Regions from separate parts of the Streptomyces sp. NBC_00400 genome, predicted to be linked through region 3. Evidence: riboswitches for the same ligand, from Rfam matches in the RefSeq annotation. Region 3 holds a riboswitch; each other region holds the start of a gene.
The links. A riboswitch is a leader RNA that binds a small molecule or an ion and turns the genes downstream of it on or off. The one in region 3 is predicted to bind cyclic di-AMP.
Positions count from the first base shown of each region.

Region 1: linked by a shared signal. The riboswitch ahead of OHS81_RS08625 (M23 family metallopeptidase) and the one ahead of OHS81_RS13650 (C40 family peptidase) in region 3 are both predicted to bind cyclic di-AMP.
Region 2: linked by a shared signal. The riboswitch ahead of OHS81_RS22235 (transglycosylase family protein) and the one ahead of OHS81_RS13650 (C40 family peptidase) in region 3 are both predicted to bind cyclic di-AMP.
Region 4: linked by a shared signal. The riboswitch ahead of OHS81_RS19425 (M23 family metallopeptidase) and the one ahead of OHS81_RS13650 (C40 family peptidase) in region 3 are both predicted to bind cyclic di-AMP.

Region 1 covers NZ_CP107940.1:1,969,687-1,972,887, reverse strand. The annotation lists gene OHS81_RS08630 (M16 family metallopeptidase) at 1-1,000, shown strand, start outside; cyclic di-AMP (ydaO/yuaA leader) riboswitch at 1,211-1,366, shown strand; gene OHS81_RS08625 (M23 family metallopeptidase) at 1,379-2,158, shown strand; gene OHS81_RS08620 (GntR family transcriptional regulator) at 2,424-3,113, shown strand.
Region 2 covers NZ_CP107940.1:5,054,814-5,058,014, forward strand. The annotation lists gene OHS81_RS22225 (cytochrome P450 family protein) at 1-220, shown strand, start outside; gene OHS81_RS22230 (transglycosylase family protein) at 518-1,456, shown strand; cyclic di-AMP (ydaO/yuaA leader) riboswitch at 1,708-1,879, shown strand; gene OHS81_RS22235 (transglycosylase family protein) at 1,887-2,558, shown strand; gene eno (phosphopyruvate hydratase) at 2,890-3,201, shown strand, end outside.
Region 3 covers NZ_CP107940.1:3,127,853-3,131,053, reverse strand. The annotation lists gene OHS81_RS13655 (hypothetical protein) at 1-76, shown strand, start outside; gene OHS81_RS13650 (C40 family peptidase) at 285-1,433, opposite strand; cyclic di-AMP (ydaO/yuaA leader) riboswitch at 1,442-1,625, opposite strand; gene pcrA (DNA helicase PcrA) at 1,916-3,201, shown strand, end outside.
Region 4 covers NZ_CP107940.1:4,455,276-4,458,476, forward strand. The annotation lists gene OHS81_RS19415 (PP2C family protein-serine/threonine phosphatase) at 1-90, shown strand, start outside; gene OHS81_RS19420 (DUF2332 domain-containing protein) at 197-1,393, opposite strand; cyclic di-AMP (ydaO/yuaA leader) riboswitch at 1,686-1,832, shown strand; gene OHS81_RS19425 (M23 family metallopeptidase) at 1,844-2,926, shown strand; gene OHS81_RS19430 (aldo/keto reductase) at 3,122-3,201, shown strand, end outside.

The DNA of each region.
Region 1 (3,201 bases), 1.2 Mb from region 3:
CTTCCCGGAGAGCGAGGTCGAGCGGCTGGTGCGCAACCGTCTCGACGAGATCCCGCACGAGCTCGCCAACCCGGCCCGGCGCGCGGCGATGGCGCTGTCCAAGGAGCTGTTCCCGGCCACGTCCCGTATGTCACGGCCGCGCCAGGGCACCGAGGAGACCGTCGGACGCGTCGATGCCGCGGCCGTCCGTGCCTTCTACGACGCCCATGTACGGCCCGCCACGGCCACTGCCGTCATCGTCGGTGACTTCACCGGGGTCGACCTGGACGCCGCGCTCGCCGAGACGCTCGGCGCGTGGCGCGGCTCGTCGGCCGAGCCGCTGAAGGCCTCCCCGATCGTCGCCGACGACACCGGCCGCGTGGTGATCGTGGACCGCCCCGGCGCCGTCCAGACGCAGCTGCTCATCGGGCGTATCGGCGCCGACCGGCACGACCGGGTGTGGCCCGCGCAGGTCCTCGGCACGTACTGCCTGGGCGGCACCCTCACCTCCCGTCTGGACCGTGTTCTGCGCGAGGAGAAGGGCTACACGTACGGGGTGCGCGCCTTCGGCCAGGTGCTTCGCTCCACCGCTCCCACGTCCCCCGAGGGGGCCACGGGTGCCTCGCTGCTCGCCATCAGCGGTTCGGTGGACACCGCCTCCACCGTCCCGGCGCTCGACGACCTGTGGAACGTGCTGCGCACCCTTGCGGCAGAGGGGCTGACGGACGCCGAGCGGGATGTCGCCGTACAGAACCTCGTCGGGGTCGCGCCGCTGAAGTACGAGACCGCGGCAGCCGTCGCCGGCACCCTCGCCGACCAGGTGGAGCAGCACCTGCCGGACGACTTCCAGGCGCAGCTGTACGTCCGCCTCGCGGAGACCGGCACGGTGGAGGCGACCGCGGCGGCCGTCAACGCCTTCCCCGTGGACCGGCTGGTGACGGTCCTGGTGGGCGATGCGGCGCAGATCGCCGAGCCCATCAAGGCGCTGGGCATCGGTGAGGTGACGGTCGTCAGCGGCTAGTCCGTCATGTGACGGCAGGTCACATATCGACAAAGCAACTCCCGTGGCGGTGGTCCGCCACGGGAGTTGCCGTATGTCCGGTTTATTGCGGCCGGTGCCTCGGTTCTTGTGGCATCCCGCACAAAAATGCGGATCTGTTTGCCGATTGAAAGTTGCCCCGTTTAGCGTCGGTCCGGCTGTTCGTCACAAGTCCGCCACAACCGTGGCACCGGACAGTCATCGCCGAGTCCCCGTACGGCGCGAGCTAGGGGAGCCGGGGACCCAGAGTCCCTTGGGGTGAATCGGACTCCCCTCCGGAGGAGCCCGTAGGAGACCTTCCTGCTCCGAACCCGTCAGCTAACCCGGTAGGCGAGAAGGAGGGAAAGGACAAGCCAGTACATGGCGTTCATCCGTGCCACCGGGAAGCACCGTCGTACGAGCCGCCCCGTTCGGACGACCCGCAACATCGCCGGCATAGCCACCCTCGCGGCCGGCGGCGTGGTCGCCTCCGTGGCCTCGCCGGCGCTGGCGGCCACGGACGAGGCCCGCGCCCACGACACCGGTCTGCAGCATGCCGTGGTGCTCGGTGACGAGCTCGCCCACCACGTCGCGGCCCAGGCCGACGAGCAGCAGGCCGAAGCGGAGGCCGCGGCGGCGAAGGCAAAGGCCGAGGCCGTGGCCAAGAAGCAGGCCGAAGAGGCCAAGCGGCGCGTCGAAGCCGCCCGCAAGGCCAAGGAGCGCGCCGCCCGCGAGGCGGAGCGCAAGCGTCTCAACACCTTCGTCGCCCCCGTTGCCGACTCCTACGTGTCCACCTCGTACAAGGCCTCCAGCGGTCTGTGGTCCTCCGGCAGCCACACGGGCATCGACTTCCACGCCGCCTCCGGTACCTCCGTCCACGCCGTCGGCACGGGCACCGTCGTCGAGGCCGGCTGGGGCGGTTCGTACGGCAACAACATCGTGATCAAGATGAGCGACGGTACGTACACCCAGTACGGTCACCTGTCGTCGCTCGGCGTCTCGGTCGGCCAGCACGTCACCCCGGGCCAGCAGATCGGCCTCTCCGGCGCCACCGGCAACGCCACCGGCCCGCACCTGCACTTCGAGGCCCGTACCGGCGCCGACTACGGCTCGGACATCGACCCGGTCGCGTACCTGCACTCGCACGGCGTCAACGTCTGATCTTCCGCCTCGCCCGCCCGCGCTCCTCACAGAGGCCGCGTCGCGCCGAGCCTCCGCCCGAAGCCCCGGCTCCACGGCCGGGGCTTCGGCGTATCCGGCGCCGCGGCCGGTGTGCAGGGGATATGCCGTGCCCTCCCGCCGACTTCCGGCCAAAAAATTTCCATGAATAACCGGAGCCCGGCGAAAATCCGTTCCGGTCGAATAGAGTCACGGAAAAGGCGCCGACCGGCGGCGTTTCCAGGGGATTAAGGCGGAGGCACGGAAGATGCGAGGCCATATTTCCGCTCATGCGGTATGCACGGCGATTCGCGATGACATTGTCTCCGGTGCGCTGGCGCCGGGGAGCCGGCTGATCGAAGAGATCCTTGCGGCCCGGTACGGCGTCTCCAGGGTGCCGGTCCGTGAAGCGCTGCGGACTCTGCAGTCCGAAGGGTTTGTCACCACCCGCCACCACGCGGGCGCCTGCGTCGCCGAGCCCACCGAGCAGGAGGCCGCCGATCTCCTCGACGTCCGCGCGCTGTTGGAGCCGCTGGGTGCCGCCCGTGCGGCCGCCCGCCGTAGCCCGGCCCACCTCAAGGTGCTCCGCGGCCTGGTACGGCTCGGCCGCGAGCGGGCCCGTCACGGCAGCCCGGCGGATCTGCGCCAACTGGACGGCTGGTTCCACGAGACGCTGGCCCAGGCGGTCGGCAGCCCCAGTCTGACGGCGCTGCTGACCCAGCTGCGGCGCAAGATCGAGTGGATGTATGCCGTGGAACTGCCCGCCCGCACGGGGGAGTCGTGGGACGAACACGGCGCGGTGCTGGACGCGGTGGCCCGGGGGGATGCGGAACGGGCCCGTGCTCTGATGGCGGCTCATGTCGAACACTCACTCCCGGTGTACCGGCTCCGACGGCCCGCCAAGACGGAGGTGAGGGATCCGAAACCGCCCGTCAACACGGCCCGTGCCCGCCCTTAACAATCGCCCCGTATACAAAGAAGCGCGGAAGGGGATTCGGGGGTGCGAGATTGAATTTTCGTCCCCGCCCGCATTCAGCGTGCATGTG
Region 2 (3,201 bases), 1.9 Mb from region 3:
GGGGTACGGGCACGGCATCCACTACTGCCTGGGTGCACCGCTCGCCCGGCTCGAAGGGCAGGCTGCTCTGGCGACGCTGCTGACCCGGCTCCCGGACCTCCGGCTCGCGGCGGAACCGGACGCCTTGCGCTGGCGTGGCGGGCTCATCATGCGCGGACTGCGGTCGCTGCCGGTGGAGTTCTCGCCCGAACGCCCTGACCAGCAACAAGGGCAGAAGTGACAGAGAGTCAGGTGCGTGACCTTCGCGTGATCTGCACTACACCGACTTGTGACTACCCGTGACCCCGGCTACCTTTCCACCGACGATCGACGGGCTTCACCCGATCGGCCGAAGCGGTGATGTGGGGGACCGGTGTAACGGTGCGCCTCGTGCGCGTCGGCCGGGCGGGTGCCCGTCGAGCAGCTCGCAGAGCTCGTCGTACAACTCAACCGCCGCGCGAAAGGCATCCGCATGCGTTCCGGGAACGGCCGACATCGTCGACCCCGCCAGGCACCGGCCATCTTTGTCACGGCGGGAGTGACCGGCGCAGGTTTCGCCCTGCCGCTGCTCGCCGCGAGTGGCGCTCACGCCGCCGACACCGCGACCTGGGACAAGGTCGCCCAGTGTGAGACCGGCGGCGTCTGGAGCGCGGCTTCGGGCAACAGCTACTACGGCGGGCTGCAGCTCACCCAGGAGATGTGGGACAGCTACGGCGGCTCGGCCTACGCCTCGCGTCCCGACCTCGCCAGCCGCTCCCAGCAGATCGCGGTGGCCGAGTCGATCCTCGACCACCGCGGCCCGGACGTCTGGTCGGGCTGTGCGGTGAGCGCCGGTCTGGCCAAGGACGGCCAGGCGCCGGAGGTCGACCCGGGCAGCGTCGCCACCCCCTCGCCCGACCCGTCGGACGACGGCGGCTCCCCGGACCCCTGGGACTCGTCCGGCAGCCCTGACGCGTCCGGCTCCGCCGGGGCACACGACCGGCCCGGCGACGAGCCGTCCGATCCGACGCCGTCGCCCGACGCCTCGGACTCCGCCGGAACGCACGAGCCCGGCGACGAGGCCTCGGGACCGGCGACGCCGGGCGGCCGGGCCGATGACCCGTCCGATGACCCGTCGCGGCCGGCCGACCCGTCCGCCGATCCGTCCGAGGGCGGCAGCCGTACGGACACCTCCGGCACGCCGCGGGAGACGCCCGCGAAGGGCAAGCACCGCGGCGGTGCGGGCGGCGAGGGCGCCGACGACGGCGGCAGGTCCGGCGGCCGGCACGCCTCGCGGGGTGACGCCGAGCGCACCGGCCCGGCGGCCGACGGCGACTACACCGTGCGCCCGGGTGACACGCTGTCAGCCATCGCCTCGGCCCACCGGCTGTCCGGCGGCTGGGCCGCGCTCTACGACCGCAACGAGGGCGTCATCGGCTCCGACGCGGACCTGATCAAGCCGGGCCAACTGCTCGATCTCGGGCACTCCGCGGGGTAATTCGCCGCCGTTCGACCGCTTTTGGGAAAGTGAGACAAGGGTCTCGTTGACTCGGGTGAACCCCGGTATGTGCCGCCTCGGCAAACCGGGGTTCACCTGCGGGTATGTGACCTACTCGTGATCAAAAGCGGTCAACTTGGTCCAGATGATGGGGTTTGAACCCCAAGCCCATTACTGCTTAACGTCAGGACCGCTCGCCAAAGCGGGCCCTTTGATCACACGCCGAATCCTGCCGGTGATCGGAGGCACTTGACGCGCAAGCGCCGAAGGCAGGAGCGGGGGAACCAAGGTAAGTGCCGGCCCCGCCCGTGAAAGCGGGCCAACCGGCTTGGGGTGAAGCCACGTGCGTCACGCGCACGCGGCCGGGCGATTCTCACAGCCCGAACCCGACAGCTCACCTCGTAGGCGTCGGTGAGGAAACGAACCAACCATGCTGATCATCAAGGGCAAGCACCGTCGTCCGTCCAAGGCCGTCCGCGTCGCCACCCTCGCCGGCATCGCCGGTGCTGCCGTGGCCGTCCCGCTGATGGGCGCCACCTCCGCCTCCGCCGCCTCCGTCTCCACCTGGGACAAGGTCGCCCAGTGCGAGTCCGGCGGCAACTGGTCGATCAACACCGGTAACGGCTACTACGGTGGCCTGCAGTTCTCCAACTCCAGCTGGGCCGCCGCCGGTGGCACCCAGTACGCCGCGCGCGCCGACCTGGCCAGCAAGTCCCAGCAGATAGCCGCCGCCGAGAAGCTTCTCGCCATCCAGGGCCCGGGCGCCTGGTCCTGCGCCGGCGCCGGCAACCTGACCTCCGGCGGCCCCGCGGCCGACGTCGACACCTCCGGCTCCGCGCAGACCAAGTCCGCGCCCCAGCAGGACCAGGGCTCCGCCAAGGCCGAGACGAAGAAGGCCCCGGCCGCCCCCGAGCAGCACGCCTCGCGCTCGACCGAGCGCAAGTCCATGGGCCACGGCAACTACACCGTCAAGGCGGGCGACACCCTCGCCAAGATCGCCAAGGCGCACGGCACCGACTGGAAGTCCGTCTACAAGGCCAACAAGTCGGTCATCGGCGGCAACCCGAACCTGATCTTCCCGGGTCAGAAGCTCAACGTCTGAGTCTCCCCTCACCGGAATCAGGCGGGCCCGAGCGGCGAGCCCCCTTCCCGTGTGAGACCTCTGTGAGACCGCTTCCTGTGTGAGTCCGCCCCGCCCGGCGCGCCCTTCCCCCAGCGCGTCGCGGCGGGGCTTCTCTCGTCCGGCGCCGTGACCGGACCGCCGCAGCCGAGGCGGCTGCACGCCCGTGACCGGCGACGTTCCAGGTTTTTTCCCGTTCCGCGAACAATGCCGCTAAATGCCCCGCGAACTGGGCCTTTGGGAAGTTTTCCGGGCTGTTCCGTCCCACGGAGCGGGCCAAGGGCGGGTGGACGCACCCCGGGCCGTTAGGCTCATGCGCAGAACGCCAGACACCCACGAAGGAGACAACGTGCCGTCGATCGACGTCGTCGTAGCCCGCGAAATTCTCGACTCGCGAGGTAATCCCACGGTCGAGGTCGAGGTCGGCCTCGACGACGGCAGCACCGGCCGTGCCGCCGTGCCGTCCGGCGCCTCCACCGGCGCCTTCGAGGCCATCGAGCTTCGTGACGGCGACCCGAACCGCTACCTGGGCAAGGGCGTGGAGAAGGCCGTCCTGGCCGTCATCGAGCAGATCGGCCCGGAGCTCGTCGGCTACGACGCCACCGAGCAGCGGCTGATCGACCAG
Region 3 (3,201 bases):
GATCGCCCCGCCGCTCTTCGGCGCGGTCGGTGCGCTGACGGTGGCCAACATCTTCATCGCCGTGCTCTGGACCTGAGCGGAACGGCGGACACCCCGGGAGCCGGGCTCGGGGCGCAGGCCACAACGGTGAACGCCCGGAAGCAGGGCTCCGGACGCCGACGCACAAGCTCCCCAAACGGCACACCGCGCGGTCATCGCACTCCTCATCCGGAGGCGACGGCCGCGCGGTGGCGTGTGGGGGGTGGCCGTGGGGGGTGGCCTGAAGGGGGAGCGGGGGCCGGGCCTCAGCCCGGGCGGACGCTCCCGTAGATCGGCATGTAGTAGATCGACTCCTCCCGGACGTTGGCGCCCGGGTGCGGGGCGTGGATCATCTTGCCGCCGCCTATGTACATGCCCACATGACTGATGTCGTCATAGAAGAAGACCAGGTCACCGGGCTTGAGGTCCTTGGTGGCGACCCGCTGGCCGGTCTTGACCTGGTCCCAGGTGGTCCGCGGCAGATTGACTCCGGCCGCCTTCCACGCCGCCTGGGTCAGCCCCGAGCAGTCGTACGAGCTGGGTCCGGTCGCGCCCCACACGTACGGCTTGCCCATCTGGGCGCGGGCGAAGGCGAGCGCCTTCTCGGCCTGGGTGGAGGACGAACCGCCGGTCGAGCCGCCGCTGTCGGCGCCGCCACCGGTCTGGCCGCCGGACGTGCCGCTCCCGTCCTGCTGCTGACGCTCCCGCTCCTGCTGCTTGCGGGCCTCCTCCTCGGCCTTGCGCTTGGCCGCCGCCTCCTTCTGGCGCTCCAGCTCCGCCAGCCGCGCCTTCTCCTGTGCGGTGAGCTCGGACAGCAGCTGCCGGGCCTCGGCCAGCTTCTGCTGGACGGACTGCTTGGACTCCTTGAGCGAGGCCTGTGACGTCTGCAGCCGCTCCAGGTCGCGGGTCGCCTCCGCCCGCTGCCGGGCGGCGGCGGCCTGCTGCTCCTGGTATTCGGAGACGGCCTCCTTCTGCCGCCCGGTCAGCCGCTCCATGAGGTGGCTGCGGTCGAAGAACTGCTGCGGGTCCTTGGCGAGCATCAGCTGCGCCGTCGGGTTCATGCCGCCGGTGCGGTACTGCGCCGCGGCGAAGGCGCCCAGCCGGCGCCGGGCGTCGTTCATCTTCTCGGCCCGCTCGGCGGCGGCGTCGAGCAGTCCGTCGACGCGGTGACGCTGGCCGTCGGTGTGCTCCTTGGCGGCGTTGTACTTCTGGGTGGCCACCTCTGCCTGGTGGTAGAGGCCGTCGACCTTCTGCTTGACCTCTTCGACGGTGGGCTTGGGCGCCCGGGGGGCCGCGTCGGCGGACTGCGAGAGCAGCGTGGCCGAGGCGAGGGCGGCGGTGGTGAGCCCGACCGCCGTACGGCGTCCTCCGGGCGAGGTGAGAATGCTGGTGCGCGGCTTGCGGTGCGACGCCAAGGCCGGCGACTCCTTCCGTGGACCGCCTACCGGGTTAGCTGTCGGGTTCGGGCGGTGTCGCTGACGGAAGGCTTGCCCTACGGTCCGGATGTCCGCCGACGACGGCTGTCCGGATCGATTCACCCCGGTGGTGCTGGTGGGTCCCCGGCTCCGGGTGCCCGAGGGCAGGGCCGGACTCGGCGTGGGCGGCCCGTGCGGACGCTGTCGTCCACGGGGAGGCGGGCTGCCTGAGCGAGGACGTTAGCCAACTCGTGTGGCTCCTGTGAAGGCTGATGTTCGATATGCCCGAAACCTTTTTGTGACCTGAACGCGATGCGGGGGTTGTCGTGACAGATGTCGGATTCGGGTAGACGAGCCGCCGACCGGTTTGTGCCGGCCCCGGACGCCTGACCTGCCGCGGTGCCGCGGCCCGCGGCGAAAGCGGGCCGCAATCGGCTACTGGGCCGCGGACTGTCAGTGCGGCGGCCTAGACTCGGTGGGCGATGAGCAGCCTCTTTGACGACAGCTTCCTGGCGGACCTCGGCCCCAAGGGCGAGGAGGAGCAACCCCCGCCTCCCGAGGACGAGCACGGCCCGGCCCCCGAGGAGATCCCCGCCGACCTCTTCGGCGGGAGGTTCGACGCGCCCGCGCCCAGAGAGGCGTACTACCGCGACGGCGCCGCCCGTCCCGTCCTCGACCCGGCGACGCTGCTGGAAGGGCTCAACGACGAGCAGAAGGCCGCCGTGGTGCATACGGGCGGCCCGCTGCTGATCGTCGCCGGCGCCGGCTCCGGCAAGACCCGGGTGCTCACCCACCGCATCGCTCATCTGCTCGCCGAGCGCCATGTCCACCCCGGCCAGATCCTCGCGATCACGTTCACGAACAAGGCCGCCGGCGAGATGAAGGAGCGCGTCGAGGAGCTGGTCGGCCCGCGCGCCAACGCCATGTGGGTCTCCACCTTCCACAGCGCCTGCGTCCGCATCCTGCGCCGCGAGTCCAAGAAGCTGGGCTTCACCTCCTCCTTCTCCATCTACGACGCCGCCGACTCCAAGCGCCTGATGGCCCTGGTCTGCCGCGATCTGGACCTGGACCCCAAGCGCTACCCGCCCAAGTCCTTCAGCGCGAAGATCTCCAACCTCAAGAACGAGCTCATCGACGAGGAGGCCTTCGCGGGGACGGCCGCCGACGGCTTTGAGAAGACCCTCGCCGAGGCGTATGCGATGTACCAGGCACGGCTGCGCGAGGCCAACGCCCTGGACTTCGACGACATCATCATGACCACGGTCAATCTGCTCCAGGCCTTCCCGGATGTCGCCGAGCACTACCGCCGCCGCTTCCGCCATGTCCTCGTCGACGAGTACCAGGACACCAACCACGCCCAGTACACCCTCGTCCGCGAGCTGGTCGGCCCCGCCGAGACCGCCGCCGAGCTGTGCGTCGTCGGTGACGCCGACCAGTCGATCTACGCCTTCCGCGGTGCCACGATCCGCAACATCCTCCAGTTCGAGGAGGACTACCCGGACGCGACGACGATCCTGCTGGAGCAGAACTACCGCTCCTCGCAGACGATCCTGTCCGCCGCCAATGCGGTCATCGAGCGCAACGAGAACCGCCGTCCCAAGAACCTCTGGACCGACGCCGGCGCCGGCCCCAAGATCACCGGCTATGTCGCCGACACCGAGCACGACGAGGCGCAGTTCGTCGCCGACGAGATCGACCGGCTGACCGACGCCGGTGACGCCAAGGCCGGCGACGTCGCGGTCTTCTACCGCACCAACGCCCAGTCCCG
Region 4 (3,201 bases), 1.3 Mb from region 3:
ACGCTCGTCGAGGATGTCGCACGGCATACGGGGGGCGCACCGGCCGACGACATGGCCCTGTTGGCGGTGCAGCGGCCGATGAGGGCGTAGGGAGAACGTAGGGAGGGCCGTAGCCCCGGCACACTCGTCATGCCCTGCGGCAGGCCGTAGGGAAGACCCTAGGGAAGGCCCTAGGAGTGGTCCCTACGTCAGGTCCCTACGCCAGGCCCTGCGCCGCGCCCTCCGTCCCCGGGAGCCGGTGCAGGCTTTCACCGTGCGGGCCGGTGAGCGCGACCGGGCGCTCGTCCAGGGCGAGGGTCAGCAGCCGGGCCTCGTCCGGGTGCGGCGAACGGTGCGCCGGTGCGGGGATCCAGGGCAGGACGGAGGGGTGCTCGTGGGAGATCCAGTGCCCGCCGCCGGGCCGTCCGCGCAGCAGCGACCGTACGAGATGCGCGAACTCCTCGCGGCGGGCGGGCGCGAGGTCGGCCAGCGCGGCGCTGTGGAAGATGACCAGCGTCGCCCCGGGCGGCGCCTCGGCGGTGAGCGCGGGCAGTTCGTGGAGCAGATCGCCGCGCACCAGCCGTGGCCGCGGCGCCGGCCGTACCGCCTCGACGGCTGCGGACAGCCGCGCGGCCCGCTCCTCGTCGCCCGGCCATACGAGCGCCTGCAGCCAGCGCAGATCGTCCGGGTCGGCGGCCGGGTCGAGCGGGTCGAGGCCGATGCCGGCCCGCCAGACGATCTGCGGCATCCGGTCCCGGCCGGGCAGCTCGTCGGCCGTCCACCCCGTACGGCACTCCAGCACCAGCGGACTCTCCGGCGCCCCTGCTTCCGCCCCTGCTTCCGCCTCTGTCTCCGCCTCCGCCTCCGCCTCTGCCTCGGTGCGACGGGCGCCGCTTCCCCCGTCGTCCCCGTACGGGCGCAGGTAGCGGTAGCGATAGCGGTCGGGATGCAGACACAGCCCCGCCGACGTGCCGACCTCCAGCAGCGCCAGCGGCTGCGGCAGGCGGGCGAGCAGCGGCAGCAGCGTCGCGCAGTGGGCCGGTTCATCGGTCCGGGGCGAGCGCTGCATGATCACCGCGCGCACCTCGTTCCAGTGCCGTACGGTCCACTCGCGCCAGCGGCCGTACGCCGTTTCGCCGCGCGGCCCGAGCTCGGCGTGCGGGCCGTCGAGATAGCGGACGGCGGCGAGCAGAAGCTCCGGCCGCTGTGCGCCGCCGGCCGGCAGCGACCCCGACAGCAGATCGCAGAGCTCCGGGTCCTGGCTGATCCGCGCGCTCAGCTCCTCATGCGCCGCGGACCGCCCCCGCGCCTGGCGCCAGGAGAACTCCCGGTACCGCTCCGCCAACCCCCATGTGCCGACAACGGCGCGCTCGACGTGACGGGTGTTCCCGGTGTTCCCGACGTTGACGGCCATGATCCGACGTTACTGCTCTCACGTTCCGTAACCGAGGGGCACCCCTCCGCATAACGACTGGTGCACAATCGCCGCGAGATCGTTTAGGAGTGGACGGTCAACTCGCCCGGTTTGTGGCCGTGCTGGCCGAAAAAGTCCACGCCAAAGCTCCTGCGAAGCCGCTACGAAATCCCGGGAAGGCTTGGAATCCGACTGCGTTCTCTATTACTGTCCGATAACGCAGCGCGGTCGTCCCAGCCGTCGCAAGAGGCGGCACCGTGCGCAGACGCCGAATCCCGCACGCGCTTTTCACGCACCTCCAGCACCTCGAACTGCACCAAGGGAACCGGGGAACCACTTCCTTGGGGTGAATCGGACGCTCTCCGCCAGCGGGCGCCCGTAGGAGACCTTCCTGCTCCGAACCCGTCAGCTAACCCGGTAGGCGAGAAGGAAGGAAAGGAGAGCGCCCCCGTGGCGTCCAACAGGCCTGCCCCCGAGGGTCCGTCCGCCTACGACCTCGATGACCGAGGTGCCTTCCCGGGCCCCGGTGATGCGGACAACATCAAAGACGGACCGTGGGAGGAATGGAATCCCACCGAGGATTCCGTCCGCTCGGTCCGCGGCAAGCACCGGGTGGCCAAGCAGCGCGGCGGCGGGCTCGCCCGCGGTGGCACGGTCCTGGGCGTCGGCGTCATCGCGGCGGTCGGTGCCGGCGGAATGGCCACGGCCGAGGGCCGCCCTCCGGTTCCGATCTCGATGCCCGACGTCGGCGGAATGGCCGACGACCTCGCCGACAAGCTGCCGGACGCCAAGTCGCTCCCCGGCGTCGGTGACCTCATATCGGACGCGGGCACAGACTCGGACACGGCTTCGGACTCGGACGCGGGCACGGCCTCGGACTCGGGCTCGGAAGCCGGCGAGGCGCTGCGCAGCCGCATCCTCCAGCAGGCCGACGCGCAGCAGGGCGCCGCCGAGCAGGAGGCCCGTGAGGCCGCCGAGCACACTGCTGTCCAGACGGCCGCGAAGGCAGCCGACGCCCACCAGAAGTCGGCCGAAAAGGCCGCAGCAGCCAAGAAGGCGGCCGAGTTGGAGGCCAAGCGCGAGGCCGAAGAAGCGGCCCGTCAGAAGGCGGAGGCCGCCCGCCTCGCCAAGCTGGCGAAGAACTTCATCGCTCCGGTCTCCTCGTTCACGCTCACCGCGAGCTTCGGCCAGGCCGGCGACCGCTGGGCCGCGGACCACACCGGGCAGGACTTCGCCGCGCCGACCGGCACGCCCGTCAAGGCCGTGCACTCCGGCACCATCACCCAGGCCGGCTGGGCCGGCTCGTACGGCTACCGCATCGTCCTCACCCTCGACGACGGCACCGAACTCTGGTTCTGCCATCTGTCCTCGATGGTGAAGACCTCCGGCAAGGTCAGCACGGGCGATGTCATCGGCCGCGTCGGCGCCACCGGCAATGTCACCGGCCCGCACCTCCACCTGGAGGTGCGCCCCGACGCCGGCGATCCGATAGACCCCATGCCGTGGCTGCGCGATCACGGCATCAAGGTGTGACGCATGGCCTTCAGCGTGTGACGCGCGGTCTCGACGTGTGAGGCACGGCCTCAACGGGCGTATGCCGGACGGAAGTTGGCGTCCGGGGGGGCCGGGGGGTGTCCCGGGGCGTCGTGGGGTGCCGGGAGCGTTCAAGGGGAGCGTTCGAGGGGAGCGGAAGGAATAACTCCGCTCCCCTCGACGTTGCCACCACACATGACTGCGACACACACCCCCCGAAATCGTCAGTCCCTCGGCTCGCTCTCGGTCTCCCCGCTGTCGCTCGGCGGCAACGT